One region of the Oceanobacter sp. 3_MG-2023 genome, then DNA from elsewhere that is predicted to be linked to it. Evidence: predicted binding sites of a transcription regulator. Region 1 holds the regulator's gene; the other holds the start of a gene.
The links. Region 1 encodes sigma-54, which starts transcription at its own class of promoters, with help from an activator protein. Its sites were predicted from a motif close to TGGCACNNNNNTTGCTNT; they were not measured.

Region 1 (7,516 bases):
ACTGGCCGACCTGGAATTGAGTTATGTTGATTCCCTCCTTCTGCTGGCCGGTCTGGTCGCCACCATGTACATCCTGTTCCAGGAGTCCGATGAGAGTGGTGAACCCATTGTCGACGAAGATGAAGCCGCAGAAATTGAATCGCTGCCCACCAAAATGGCTGTTTTCTGGCTCGTCTCCGGACTGGTCTGCCTGATGGCCAGCTCCAAGGCTCTGGTCTGGGGCGCAACCATCATTGCCCATAACTTTGGGGTCAGTGACCTGGTGATTGGTCTGACCATCGTCGCCATTGGCACCAGCCTGCCAGAACTGGCGGCCTCTGTTGCCAGCGCATTGAAAGGACATCACGACATTGCCATCGGTAACGTGATTGGCTCCAACATTTTCAACCTGCTCGCGGTAATGCCAGTGCCTGGCCTGATCGCTACCGTAGCGGTCGAGCCGATGGCTCTGCATCGCGATCTGCCTGTTATGCTGTCATTGACGCTGGCATTGCTGGTGCTGTTTGTACTCAATCGCCGCAGTGGCGTGATGGGACGATTCAGTGGCAGCCTGCTAGGACTGAGTTACCTTGGCTACCTGGCCACTCTGTTTGTAATGACAAGTAATGGATAACAATGAACACTGAATTTGATTTCCTGTCGTCGGCACTACGTACCATAGAACTGGAACAACGTGCGATTCACAACCTGTCCGCCATGCTGGACAACAATTTCAAAACTGCTTGTCAGCTGATGCTGTCCTGCAAAGGCCGGGTTGTTGTGTCAGGCATGGGCAAATCCGGCCATATTGGTCGCAAAATTGCGGCTACACTGGCCAGTACAGGAACCCCGGCATTTTTTGTCCACCCTGGCGAAGCCAGCCATGGGGATATGGGGATGATCACATCCGTCGATGTGGTGATTGCCCTGAGTAACTCCGGCGAAACCGCCGAAGTAACCAGCTTGTTGCCTCTGTTGAAACGTCTGGCAGTGCCCCTGATCAGTATCACCGGTAACCCGCAATCCACCCTGGGCCTTGCCTCGGCTGCTCACCTGAACGCCAGTGTGGATTCTGAAGCCTGCCCGCTGGGCCTGGCGCCTACCTCATCAACCACCAGTGCTCTGGTATTGGGAGACGCCCTGGCAATTGCGTTACTGGAAGCCCGTGGGTTCACGGCAGAAGACTTCGCCTTTTCCCACCCCGGTGGCAGTCTGGGTCGACGCTTGTTATTAAAAGTCGAAGACATCATGCATAGCGGCCGGGAAATTCCGGTCGTCAGACCCGAATCCAGCCTGTCACGCTCCCTGTTGGAAATGACCACCAAGGGTCTCGGTATGACCACCGTACAAACGGCAGCGGGTGAATTGGTGGGTATTTTCACCGATGGCGACCTGCGCCGTACCATTGATCATGGTGTCGATATCCACTCCGCCCTGATTTCAGACCTGATGACCCGCCAGGCCAAAACCATCATCCCCGGTATGCTGGCTGCCGAAGCGTTAAAAATCATGGAAGACGGCAAGATCAATGCCCTGGTCGTTACCGACGGTCAGAATATTTGTGGTGTTGTCACCATGCACGACTTGCTGCGTGCTGGAGTTATCTGATGCGCAAGCGCTATGTGCTGCTGGTCTTGGCAGTGGCCGTTGGCCTCGCCTTGCTGGCGGTAGAGCGCTATACCACTGAGCTGGTCACGGCAGCAACGCCGGTGACCAGTCTTGAACCGGATTATTACGGCAAACAATTACAACACCGTCGTTACGATGCGGATGGCCAGCTACAACAGATGTTATCGGCCGATGGCTCTCGCCATATTCCGTCATTATCGGAAACCCGGCTGGAAAACCCGGTGATTACGACACAAACAGACCCGCAGCAACACTGGCAAGTCAGCGCTCAATCAGGCCGCATTATGGATACCGACAGCCAGGTTGAACTCAGCCAGCAGGTGGAAGTACGCTCTCTGGCCACGGCAGCAGAAAATGCTGATACATTCAGCATCACCACCAGCCTGTTGCTTTACCAGCCCGCATCAGCCACCGCTTCAACCTCTGAACCTGTCATCATTCGTCATGGCAATAACATCACCCATGCAACAGGTATGACGCTGGATATCAAACGCCAACATCTCGACCTTCAAGCACACGTGAGTACCCGGTATGTACAATAAACTGACCGCCCTGCTGTTCTTTGGCAGTGTCTTGGCGACCACGGTCGAGGCTTTGCCTGAAGACTGGCAACAAGAAATGATCATCGAATCCGACCGCGCCGAACTCGATCGCAAGACTGGTATGGTCGTCTACGAAGGCGATGTCGTACTAAAGCAAGGCACACTGACCATCGAGTCCGATCGTCTGACACTGATACTGGATGGCAAGGCGCTCAAACAAGCGATTGCCGAAGGTCAACCGGCTCGCTACCAGCAACAGGTCAGCAGCGACAAACCGATCACCAGAGCAACGGCCAAACGTATTGATTTTTACGCCGACCGCAAGGAAATTGCCTTCAAGGGAGACGCCGCCTTGCGTCAGGAAAACAACCTCTTCAGTGGCGAATTGATCCGTTATGACATTGAACAGGAAACCGTCTCAGCCAGTGGCGCAGAAACATCCGGCAGTGGCACTGGCGGCGCTGACGACAACCAGCGTATTCAAGTGATTATCCAACCCCAGCCCAACACGGACGTACAACCATGAAAACGCTCAAGGCTGAACATCTGGCCAAAAGCTATAACGGCCGCGAAGTCGTCAAGGACGTTTCCCTGGCGGTCAGCAGCGGACAAATTGTCGGCTTGCTGGGCCCTAACGGCGCAGGTAAAACCACTTGTTTCTATATGATTGTCAACTTGGTACAAGCCGACAAGGGGCGTGTCAGTATCGATGATGACGATATCAGCCATCTGCCCATGCACGGCCGCGCCCAGAAAGGCATTGGCTATTTGCCACAAGAAGCGTCGATCTTCCGCAAACTCAGCGTCGAAGACAATATCATGGCCATCATGGAAACCCGGTCAGACCTGAACAAACCCCAACGTCAGCAACAGCTGGAACAGCTACTGGATGAATTTCACATTCAGCACATTCGTACCAGCCTCGGCATGGCCCTGTCTGGTGGCGAGCGACGACGGGTCGAAATAGCCCGCGCCCTGGCCGCCGAACCCTCCTTTATTTTGCTGGATGAACCCTTTGCCGGTGTTGATCCGATCTCGGTCGCTGACATTATGGATATCATTCGTCAACTCAAGGCACGTGGCATCGGCGTACTGATTACTGACCACAACGTCCGCGAAACTCTCGCAATTTGTGAAAAAGCCTATATCGTAGGCGGTGGACACATAATTGCCGAAGGCAGCGCTGATGATGTACTCGCCAACGAACAGGTTCGGGCTATCTACCTTGGTCATGACTTCCATCTTTGAATCTTATCGGCTTGCAGGGCTATGATGCCCAGCGCTGTTTCATTCGCCACCATGAAAAGCATTCCCTGTCTCACAGGCTGGCGTATAATGCACAGACCATGCCGACAACCGATGAATAATAACGCTGTATGAAAGCATCGCTTCAGTTAAAAATGGGTCAGCAGCTGACCATGACCCCTCAGCTGCAACAGGCAATTCGACTGCTGCAATTGTCTACCCTCGATCTGCAACAGGAAATCCAGGAAGCCCTGGACTCCAACCCCATGCTGGAATTCGAAGAGTCCGAGCACGACGACTTCCCGGATGCACAGCAAACCAATGCAGATCAGGAAAGGGAAGTCACCGCAACAGCGGCCACGACCGATGCCGACACCCAGGAACTGGGTGAGCAATGGTCTGATGACAAGATGCCAGATGATCTGCCAGTCGATAGCAACTGGGATGATACGTTCCAGACCACGGCCGGGGTTTCCTCAGGCTCTGGCCCGGTTGGCGATGACGACTTTGATTATGACTCCCGTCATGCCACCACAGACGACCTGCAAGATCATCTTGAATGGCAGCTGAACCTGACTCCCATGAGTGACACCGATCGCGAGATCGCCACCATGCTGATCGACGGGGTTGATGACGATGGCTATCTGCACACCACCATCGACGACATACTCGGTTCAATTGACCCGGAACTGGGTGTTGAAGAAGATGAAATCCAGGCCGTCCTCAAACGCTTGCAACAGTTTGACCCCGCCGGTGTTTTTGCCCGCGACCTGCGTGAATGCCTGATTCTTCAGCTCAACCAGCTACCTGCCGAAACACCCTGGCTGGCAGAAGCCAAATTGGTGATCGGCGACTACATCGCCCTGCTGGGCAGTAAAGATTACCCCACCCTGATGCGCAAAACCCGGCTCAAGGAAGAAGACCTCAAAGCCGTCCTGCGTCTGGTTAAAGAACTCAACCCCAAGCCGGGCGCTGATATCAGCTCCGAGCAGTCAGAATACGTCGTACCGGACGTGATTGTTCGTAATATCCGTGATGAATGGCGTGTTGAGCTTAACCCGGATATCGCCCCCAAGCTGCGTGTCAACTCCGACTACGCCTCACTGGTGCGACGTTCCGACAGCAGTGCCGACAACGCCTTCCTCAAAGACCATTTGCAAGAAGCGCGCTGGTTTATCAAAAGCCTGCAAAGCCGCAACGAAACCCTGCTGAAAGTCGCCACCAAAATTGTCGAGTACCAAATCGACTTCTTTGAACAGGGCGAAGAAGCCATGAAACCTCTGGTATTGCATGATATTGCCGATGCCGTTGGTATGCATGAATCAACCATTTCACGGGTCACCACGCAAAAATTCATGCACACACCTCGTGGTATTTTCGAGCTGAAGTATTTCTTCTCCAGCCACGTCAGTACTGACGCCGGTGGCGAATGTTCATCCACCGCCATTCGCGCCATGATCAAAAAACTGATCAGCGAAGAAAATCCGCGTAAACCCCTGAGTGATAACAAAATTGCCATTGTGCTGGGCGACAAGGGCATTCAGGTTGCACGCCGCACGGTGGCCAAATACCGTGAAGCCATGATGATTCCGCCTTCCAATGAGCGGAAACAATTGATCTGACCGATAGCGTCGATCTCTGTTCGATACAAGCGAGCGATAAGGAGCCGTTTATGAGCATCAATATCAGTGGACACCATGTTGAAGTGACCGAAGCCATGGAAGCATACGTCAAGGAAAAACTGGTTCGTCTTGAGCGTCATGTCGACCCGATTACTTCTGGCCAGATCACACTGACCCTGGAAAAAGGCCGACAACAGGCAGAAGCCACCCTGCATGCCAGTGGTGCTGACTTTCACGCCACCTCAACTCACGACGATATGTATGCCGCCATTGATCTGCTGGCCGACAAACTGGACCGTCAACTCCTGAAACACAAAGAAAAACTGATTGCCCGACAGCACGGGCAAGGTTGACCTATGAGCATTGCGATTGCCGATATTCTACTGCCAGAATGCACCCGTACCGACGTCGCCATTACCAGCAAAAAAAAATTGCTGGAGTTTCTTGCCGGACTGATTGCCGAAAAAGTTGACGGCAGCAGTTCGGACGAAGTGTTTGAACGCCTGCTTGGACGTGAACGTCTGGGCAGTACTGGCATTGGTGAAGGCATCGCAATCCCCCATTGTCGTTTACGGCAATGCGAACAAGCCGTCGGCGTGTTACTTCACTTGCAAGAGGCCATCGATTTTGATGCCATTGACCATCAACCGGTTGACCTCGTATTTGCTTTATTAGTCCCTGAAGAAGCAACGGACGATCATCTGCAAATTCTCGCCACACTGGCGCAAAATTTCAGTCAGAATGATTACCGTCAGCAATTGCGTAGTGCCAGCAGCGATCAGGAACTGTACCAACGAGCGTTGGCCAACCACTAACCAGACCAATACGGAGACCGCATCATGCGCCTGGTTGTGATCAGTGGCCGCTCTGGCTCAGGCAAGTCCAGCGCTTTGGCCGTGCTCGAAGATCTCGGTTTTTATTGCATCGACAACCTGCCGGTTGATCTGTTGCCCGCACTGGCGGATTTACCCTACAGCGCCGAAAAACGCGCCAATGTCGCTGTCAGTGTCGATGTGCGTAATTTGCCCGACGCCATGGAACAGCTGACCCAGGTACTGACCTGCTTACCCGGACAGTATCGCCAGGTCGATATTGTATTTCTGGATGCCACCGAAGAAGTCCTGCTACAACGCTTCAGCTCCACCCGTCGCAAACACCCCCTCACCAATGACAATATCTCATTGGCAGAAGCCATCGAGCGCGAAACCGAATTGCTCGAACCTGTTGCCAACCTGGCTGACTTGACGCTGGATACCACCCGCATGTCAGTCCATGAGCTGCGCAGCCTGATCAAGATGCGAGTAGCCGAGAAAGTCACCCCGGATATGGCCATTCTGTTCCAGTCCTTTGGCTTCAAGCAGGGGATTCCTCTGGATGCCGATTTTGTATTTGATGTCCGCAACCTGCCCAACCCCTACTGGCAACATGAATTACGTCCCCTGACCGGACAGGATCAGGCGATTATCGATTTTTTATCCAGCCAGCCGGAAGTCACCGAACTGTTTGATGACATCCGTACTTACCTGTTGCGCTGGTTACCCCGTTTTGCCGAAAATAACCGCAGCTACCTGACCATTGCCATTGGCTGTACTGGCGGTCAACATCGCTCAGTGTATTTATCAGAACGCCTGACCGCAGCCTTCAAACAAGAATTTGGCAATGTACAGGTACGTCACCGCGAGCTCAGGTCTGCTGCCCATCACAGCCACTGATGCTTATTACCCACAATCCAATCGTTTCGGGAGCCTGGATGGTTAACACGCAAATCACCATCATCAACAAGCTGGGTTTACACGCACGGGCAGCCGCCAAACTGGTATCAACCGCGGCCAGCTACGGCGCAACCATCAAGGTGGGTTATCCAAACCGCATGGTCGATGCCAAAAGTATCATGGCCGTGATGATGCTCGCCGCCAGCAAGGGTACCGATCTTTATATCGAAGCAGAGGGCCAGGATGCCCAGGCAGCACTGGACGCACTCTGCGACCTGATCAATCGTCGCTTTGATGAGGGTGAATAAAAACACCTGACAGCCGTTCGATAGCCGACCTGTTCTTGCCTCCAACAACGGCGGTCAACGACCGCCATATTCCCCAGAACACTTCCTCCAACAATCAAAGTTTCCTATAAAATCAAATCACTAGCGATATCAATGCGAGTAGTTTCAGTATTCCCCGGATAGCCACACTCGGTGATTCAGGCTAGAATCAATCATTCACTCCGTACCGGGGCTTCCATGGCAGAACTCAGCGAAAAGGCCAGATCCAAACTCAACAGCCTGAACGAAGCGCTCGAGTCCGGTGCCATGGCACGCGTACGCCGGATCATCAACTCCGGCCTGGCCCCTGTTGATGTCGCCCACCTGATCGAATCCTCCCCGCCCAAAGCCCGGAAAGTCATCTGGGAGCTGGTCGACAAAGGCATCGAAGGTGAGGTACTGCAATACCTGTCGATCGATATCCAGAGTCAGTTCCTCAGCGACATGAGCGCAGAGCAGGT
Region 2 (7,516 bases), on a different contig from region 1:
GCGCCATTAGGGGTTGGAAATTCGATGCCAACGCGGCTGATGTCGAGGATCACGCTCATAATAAATTCTCCGGTGTTAATGGCTTAACGTACGTTGGCTGATTTGTCCCAGGACACTGCTTTTTGCAGGCTGAGCATCAGACGGTCGAGGGCAAAACCGATCAGGCCAATGGTGATTACCGCTACCATGATGCGGCCAAGGGAGTCGGATGAGCCATTCTGGAATTCATCCCAGACAAACTTGCCCAGCCCGGGGTTCTGGGCCAGCATTTCGGCAGCAATCAGTACCATCCAGGCAATCCCTAATGACAGTCGCAAGCCGGTGAAAATCATGGGAATGGCAGAGGGCAGGACGATTTTGGTGACATGCGTGATGAAGTTCAGGCGCAACACCTGACTGACGTTTTGCAAGTCCTGTGAAATGGACGCAACGCCCACGGATGTGTTGAGCAAGGTAGGCCAGAGCGAGCAGAGCATGACCGTGATCATGGAGTTCACAAACGACTTGGGCACCGCCGGGTCATCCGAGACGTATACGGCGCTGACCACCATGGTCACCAGTGGCAACCAGGCCAGTGGGGATACGGGTTTGAATATCTGGATAATCGGATTAAACGCGTCGTTCAGCGTGGCGCTCAGGCCTGTCAGGATTCCCAGTGGAATAGCGATCAGCGAGGCCAGAATAAAGCCCGTCATGACGGTTATCAGGCTGGTCAGGATCTGATCAAAATACGTGGCTTTGCCGGTGTAATCCCGAATCTTTGGCACATAATCGGGGTCTTCGGCCACGCGGGCATCATTGCGCAGCTGTTGGCGTTCATAAAAGGCCTCTGCCTTTTCGCGCTCGGCAATGTGTTCGCTGATCAGGCCCTTGCTCTGTTCGTACACATCCGCAGGGCCGGGGAAATTACCCAACGAGGTTTCGATATTACTGGCGGCTCCGTGCCAGATCATCAGGAACACCAGGATACCGGCCAGCGGCACACCAATGGCTTTGGCGATGATCTGGAAATTCAGACCGATGTTGTCGCCTTGCAGGATTTTCACTATAGGCTCAAGCCACGGCAATTTCGACAGTGCCATATTCATGTTGTATATCTCCGGGTCGCACGGTGGTTGCTGACGTTCGGGGCATCGCCCCGCCGTGTATGCCGCATCGACCGTTGTTGTTGGTATGGGTCGATACGGGGTCTGATAAATCTATCGAGTGTTAGATTTTGTCGTTGCCTTGCAGACCAATCTTGAATTTTTTCAGGTAGGCGTTGGGGGCTTTACCGTCATAGGTTACGCCGTCGATAAACTGGGTCTGTGGGGCTTTGAAGCCGTCTTCGGTCGTGAAGTCCGGGAAATCCACAGCATCCAGCTTGCCTTCCTTGATCAGGGCTTTGGCTGCATCGGCATAGATGTCTGGACGGTAGACTTTTTTGGCAATATCCATGTACCAGCTATCCGGTTGGGCATCGGCAATTTGTCCCCAGCGGCGCATTTGGGTCAGGTACCAGATCGCATCGGAGTAGTAAGGGTAGGTTGCGTTATAACGAAAGAAAACATTGAAATCCGGTACGTCCCGGGTGTCGCCTTTTTCGTATTCAAAGGTGCCGGTCATGGAGTTGGCGATCACGTCGTAATCAGCCCCCACATAGTTGGATTGGGAGAGAATTTTAACGGCTTCCGGACGGTTGGCGTTGTTGTCGGCATCGAGCCAGGCAGCGGCACGAATCAGTGCCTTGACCACGGCCTTGTGGGTGATCGGGTATTTATCGGCCCATTGCTGGCTTACACCAAAGACTTTTTCCGGGTTGTTTTTCCAGATTTCATAGTCGGTAATCACCGGTACGCCAATGCCTTTGAACACGGCTTGCTGGTTCCAGGGTTCGCCCACGCAGTAACCGTAAATGGTACCGGCTTCCATGGTGGAGGGCATCTGTGGTGGTGGCGTAACCGACAGCAAGGCATCGGCATTGAGTTTGCCAGAGGTATCGCCTTTGGCGGGGGCGTAGTAGCCAGGGTGAATGCCACCGGCTGCGAGCCAGTAACGCAGCTCATAGTTATGGGTCGATACCGGGAATACCATGCCCATATTGAAGGGCTTGCCTGCTGCCTTGTACTTGTCAACGACCGGCTTCAGGGCATCGGCCTTGATTGGATGGATCGGTTTGCCATCGGCTCCCATGGGGACATAAGGCTTCATTTGTTGCCAGATGTCGTTGGAGACGGTGATGGCGTTGCCGTTCAGGTCCATGCTGAAGGCGGTGATAATATCGGCCTTGGTACCAAAACCGATGGTGGCGCCCAACGGCTGGCCTGCAAGCATGTGAGCACCGTCCAGCTGGCCGTCGATCACACGATCCAGTAGCACTTTCCAGTTCGCCTGGGCTTCCAGAGTGACGTACAGGCCTTCGTCTTCGAAGTAGCCTTTTTCATAAGCAATGGCCAGAGGCGCCATGTCCGTCAGTTTGATAAAGCCGAACGTGAGCTCTTCTTTCTCAGGGTACTGCTTTGCCAGCGCAGCGGGTGCCGCCAGCGTCGCCAGTCCGGTTGCCAGAATGGCAGCACTGGTCAGTAATGTTCGGCGTAATGGAGTAATTACTCGCATCATATTTCCTCTCTGAAGCAGGTTTTGAAGCAAAAAAAAGCGCCACAACGTGTAAACGTTGTAGCGCCTTTGCTTGAATTCTGTGTTTTAAATGCAGTCCGCCATTGGACTTGTATAAGGACTGATATTCAAACGATGTGCCAAAACCTGAGCATCACCCGGAAAAAGAAACAAAAACCACTGTCATGCCCATACAGCTGGCCTTGGGTGGTATTTTGGTGAATACCTCAAGGCTGGACCAACAAGTGGTAATCCCTCATCGCCTGATCAATCGGCACAAGACTGGTGCAATAACGGGCCAGGTTAGCCCGGTTTTGGGCGTTTTCTGACGGTGGTCTCTGGTCGTGGTTTCTGCTGACAGGATTAACGATGATAACTAAACGCCGTTGGTGCCATGGCCACACCATCCAGCTGCCACGGATCGCGATGATCCAGCGCCAGCCGGGTACCTTCTGCCACGAGTGCAGGCCGCTGTAATGCTTGCTGGTACAGGTCGCTACGGTAGCACTCGCGGATAGTTTCTTCGCAGTCCAGGGCGGAACTGACCCAGCCCCAGCGCTGCATTTGTTGCAGGAACCAGACGCCATGCTCTTGCCAGGGATAGTTGGCCAATGAGCGGTGGAACACCAGCATATCCGGCTGCTGCTGCTGGGATTCTCCGGGGCGGTAAACAAACTCGCCTACCAGTGCTGGCAAAGCCGCTGCAACCGGAATCTGAATCGCATCGGCCAATAAGGCTCCTGCGGCTTCGCGGTGATCGTCCAGCCAGAGAGTGGCCTTGTCCAGTGCCCGGATCAGGGCCTGGGTGGTGTTGGGGTGAGTATTGGCCCACTCCTGGGTCAGTCCCAGTACCTTGTCGGGGGCGCTGTGCCACAAGTCCGGGCCAGTCAGCAAGCATTCGCCAACTTCTTGCTGGATCGCTACTGAGTTCCAGGGGGCACCGGCACAAAACCCATCGATATGAGACAGCGATAAATGATCAACCATTTGTGATGGCGGCAGTACCACCAGAATCACATCCTGATCCGGGTCCACGCCCGATGCGGCCAGCCAGTCCCGTAGCAACAGGTTGTGAATGGAGTAGGGATAAACAGTGGCAAAAATCAGCGGCGACTCACCCCGGGAACGGCGGTTCTGAACCAGCTTTTTGAGTGCTTTGCCTGAGGCGATAGCATCCCCTGCAGGAGATTGCCCGGAGGCCTGCTCTTCCAGCTGTTGGCCTAACGATCGTGAGATCGTAAAGGCGTTACCGTTCAGGCCAAAGGCAAAGGGAGCCATCATGGCTTTTTTCAGACCACCCAGACCCAAATGGGTCGCCAGTAACATCGGGGCCAGCATTTGTGCACCATCGAGATGGCCGACCAGTACCTTGTCACGAATATTGGCCCAGGAGACTTCCTGTTGCAGCTCGACGTTGAGGCCTTCTGCGGCAAAGTAACCCTGGGCATCGGCTACCAGTAGGGGCAGGCTGTCGCTCAGTGGCATGTAGCCCAGTATCAGGCTGGATTTTTCCAGTGGATCAGAGTCTGTCATAGTCAACCGTTCAGCAGGTTCATTACCGAAATAATGTTTTTGGCGACATCCACCATACGTTGGCCGCGATCCATGGCCATTTTGCGCATGGCGTGATACGCCTCTTCTTCCGACATGTTTTTTTGCTTCATCAGCAAGGCTTTGGCTTCGTCCAGCAGACGTCGGTCGGCCAACTGGTTTTTGGTTTTTTCCAGCTCGCCACGCAAAGCCTGGAATTCCCGAAAGCGGGCGACGGCCACATCCATAATGGACTTGACGCGAGCGGGGTTGAGACCATCGACAACGTAAGCACTGACTCCGGCCCGTACGGCTTTTTCAATAGTGGCGGGGTCGTCTTCATCAGAAAACATGATCACCGGCTTGGGGTTGTGCTGATTCAGCACGGTCATATGCTCCAGCATGTCCCGATCCGGGCTTTCGATGTCGATAATAATGACGTCTGGCTGGTGTTCCATCACCTTTTTCATCAGGCCCTGGGCACTGGCGAGGCAGGCAACGACTTCACAACCGGCGTCCGATAATGCCTGTTGCAGGATGGCAGCCCGAGGGGCCTGGTCATCAACAACCATGATTCGGGGCGGAGGGCTCCCCTGTTTTGCTCGGGATTCACGGTGGGCCATTATGTTGGGCTGTATCTCGATAAGTTAATAAGGATGTTAGCAGTTTTTGCTGGAATAACAGAAGCGCGCATGGATTCCCTGTTGTTGTTATGGACGCAGCGGCCAATGACGCTTTTGTGATCAGATACTGGTCTTTTGCACGGCTGAGGCGGTCAGGTGTTAATTAATAGGGATATTACCGCCAATTTCCGACTATTTGACTGGGTTATTCTTCAGTCTTGGGCCGAATTTTGGGAGAATAGCCAATCTTTGGCGTCCGCCAGTCCGTGTATACAAGAGCTTGAATTTTATGTCGCAGTCCAACCAGCAGCCGGTCACGACCGAGGTGCCACACCTGTTTTCGCATTTTCCCTATTGGGCCGAGTGTTTCGGCACCGCACCGTTTTTGCCAACGACGCGAGAGGAAATGGATCAGCTGGGCTGGGACAGTTGCGACATTATTGTGGTGTGTGGTGATGCCTATGTCGATCATCCCAGTTTCGGGATGGCCGTCATCGGACGGCTGCTGGAGAGCCAGGGCTTCCGTGTTGGCCTGATTTGTCAGCCAGACTGGAACGATCCCGATGCCTTTACCTGCCTTGGCCAACCCAATTTCTACTTTGGGGTATCAGCGGGCAATATGGACTCGATGATCAACCGCTACACAGCGGATCTCAAGGTACGTTCGGAAGACGCTTACACGCCCGGCGGTGAACCGGGCAAGCGTCCGGATCGGGCCGTAATTGTCTATTCGCAGAAAATCCGTGAAGTGTACAAGGATATTCCGATTGTGATTGGCGGAATCGAAGCCAGCCTGCGCCGGATTGCCCAGTACGATTACTGGAGCGATCAGGTACGGCGGTCGGTATTGATCGATTCCGGAGCGGATATCCTGCTGTACGGCAACGCTGAACGGGCATTGGTGGATCTAACCCACAAACTGGCCGAAGGGCGCGATATCAAGGATATTATCGACCTGCGTGGTACCGCCATTTTGCGTGATGCCGCGCCACAAGGCTGGACTGAAATCGACTCAACCCGCATCGACTGGCCGGGGAAAATCGACGTTATTGCCAACCCCTATGAAATGAAAGAAGCCAACAGCGACAGCTGTGCTTCCGACCAGCAAGCGCTGGAAGCAGGGGCCGATGCCGACACCGATATCATGCCGGTCAAAATTGTCCCGATGCCATTGCAGCGCAAGGTCGAACACGACAACAGCCGCACCTATATTCGCTTGCCCTCATTCGACAAGGTACGCAACGACAGCGCCCTGTATGCCCATGCCTCACGGGTGTTACACCAGGAATCCAACCCCTATAACGCGCACCCGCTGATGCAAAAACACGGTACCCAGGAAGTGTGGGTCAACCCACCGCCCATTCCGCTGGAAACCGACGAAATGGACGCCGTCTTTGCATTGCCGTACCAGCGCATTCCACATCCGGCGTATGGTGATGCCCGCATTCCGGCTTACGATATGATCCGGTTTTCGGTGAATATCATGCGTGGCTGTTTTGGCGGCTGTACCTTCTGCTCGATTACCGAGCACGAAGGCCGCATTATTCAGAGTCGGTCGCAGGAAAGCATCATTCACGAGATTGAAGAAATCCGTGACAAGGTACCAGGGTTCACAGGCACCATCTCCGACCTGGGCGGCCCAACCGCCAACATGTATATGCTCAACTGCAAAAGCGAGACGATCCTGAAAAACTGTCGTCGGCTGTCGTGTGTGTATCCCGGTATTTGTAAAAACCTCAAAACCAGCCATAAACCGACCACCGAGTTGTATCGTGCTGCGCGGGCCTTGCCCGGCGTCAAACGTATCGCCATTGCCTCTGGCTTGCGTTACGACCTGGCGGTAGAAGATCCGGAATATGTACGTGAACTGGTGACCCACCACGTGGGTGGCTTGTTAAAAATAGCCCCGGAACATACGGAAAAAAACGTCCTCACCAAAATGATGAAACCGGGGATGGGCACCTACGACAACTTCAAACGCATGTTCGACAAGTTCTCGAAAGAAGCCGGTAAAGAGCAATATCTGGTGCCGTATTTTATTGCTGCCCATCCAGGCACCGAAAACTCAGACATGATGAACCTGGCGCGCTGGCTTAAAAGCCAGAAAATGCGTGTTGATCAGGTGCAGACTTTTTATCCATCACCGATGTCACTGGCCACGGCCATGTACCACTCCGAACGTAACCCGTTGCAACGGATGAGCTACAAAACCGCCAAAATGACCATTCCCCGCGACATTGAACAGCGTCGCTTGCAAAAAGCCTTCTTGCGTTACCACGACGAACGAAACTGGCCGATGCTGCGTGAAGAACTCAAACGTATGGGACGCCATGACCTGATTGGTAAAGGCCCGGATGCCTTGATCCCCGCCGAAGATGCTCCTTCCGGTAGCCGCCAGCGTCCTGGCTACCACGCCAAAGGACGTGGTGTGCAAGGCAAGGCCACCAAAGCACCGGTTGCGCAAAAAGCCGACAGCGGCAATAACAAAGCCCGCTCTCAAGGCGCCGCAGCGAAAAAAGCCAAAGGCGTGGTCAATGGCAAGGCCGCTGGCGCAGGAAAAGGCAGCGCAGGCAAGGCACCATTTGCCAAACGCGTGCGTAAACTGAAATAACCGATGGCGACAGAACGGTAGGGAACAGCGCCGTCCGTGGCCATACCAGTGCCGTTTGTGTTTGTTAGATTGGGTATTGGAGCGGGTATTGGAGTAGATATTGGGGCAGCCATGGAGGGCGTCCCTACGATTCGGGGTGGTATGTAGTGGTCCCATG

Region 2: Q8W32_RS05615 (CmpA/NrtA family ABC transporter substrate-binding protein) is a predicted target of sigma-54. The motif match lies at 2,721-2,738, and genes of this name have one in related genera.

The regions. Positions count from the first base shown of each region.
Region 1 covers NZ_JAUYVX010000005.1:146,357-153,872, forward strand. Annotated here, with positions in the region: gene Q8W32_RS06470 (calcium/sodium antiporter) at 1-613, shown strand, start outside; gene Q8W32_RS06475 (KpsF/GutQ family sugar-phosphate isomerase) at 616-1,587, shown strand; gene lptC (LPS export ABC transporter periplasmic protein LptC) at 1,587-2,150, shown strand; gene lptA (lipopolysaccharide transport periplasmic protein LptA) at 2,140-2,676, shown strand; gene lptB (LPS export ABC transporter ATP-binding protein) at 2,673-3,398, shown strand; gene Q8W32_RS06495 (RNA polymerase factor sigma-54) at 3,527-5,017, shown strand; gene hpf (ribosome hibernation-promoting factor, HPF/YfiA family) at 5,068-5,370, shown strand; gene ptsN (PTS IIA-like nitrogen regulatory protein PtsN) at 5,374-5,832, shown strand; gene rapZ (RNase adapter RapZ) at 5,857-6,729, shown strand; gene Q8W32_RS06515 (HPr family phosphocarrier protein) at 6,768-7,037, shown strand; gene mgtE (magnesium transporter) at 7,254-7,516, shown strand, end outside.
Region 2 covers NZ_JAUYVX010000004.1:216,999-224,514, forward strand. Annotated here, with positions in the region: gene Q8W32_RS05605 (ABC transporter ATP-binding protein) at 1-59, opposite strand, end outside; gene Q8W32_RS05610 (ABC transporter permease) at 84-1,088, opposite strand; gene Q8W32_RS05615 (CmpA/NrtA family ABC transporter substrate-binding protein) at 1,210-2,595, opposite strand; gene Q8W32_RS05620 (CmpA/NrtA family ABC transporter substrate-binding protein) at 2,959-4,128, opposite strand; gene Q8W32_RS05625 (ANTAR domain-containing response regulator) at 4,131-4,697, opposite strand; gene Q8W32_RS05630 (YgiQ family radical SAM protein) at 5,038-7,359, shown strand.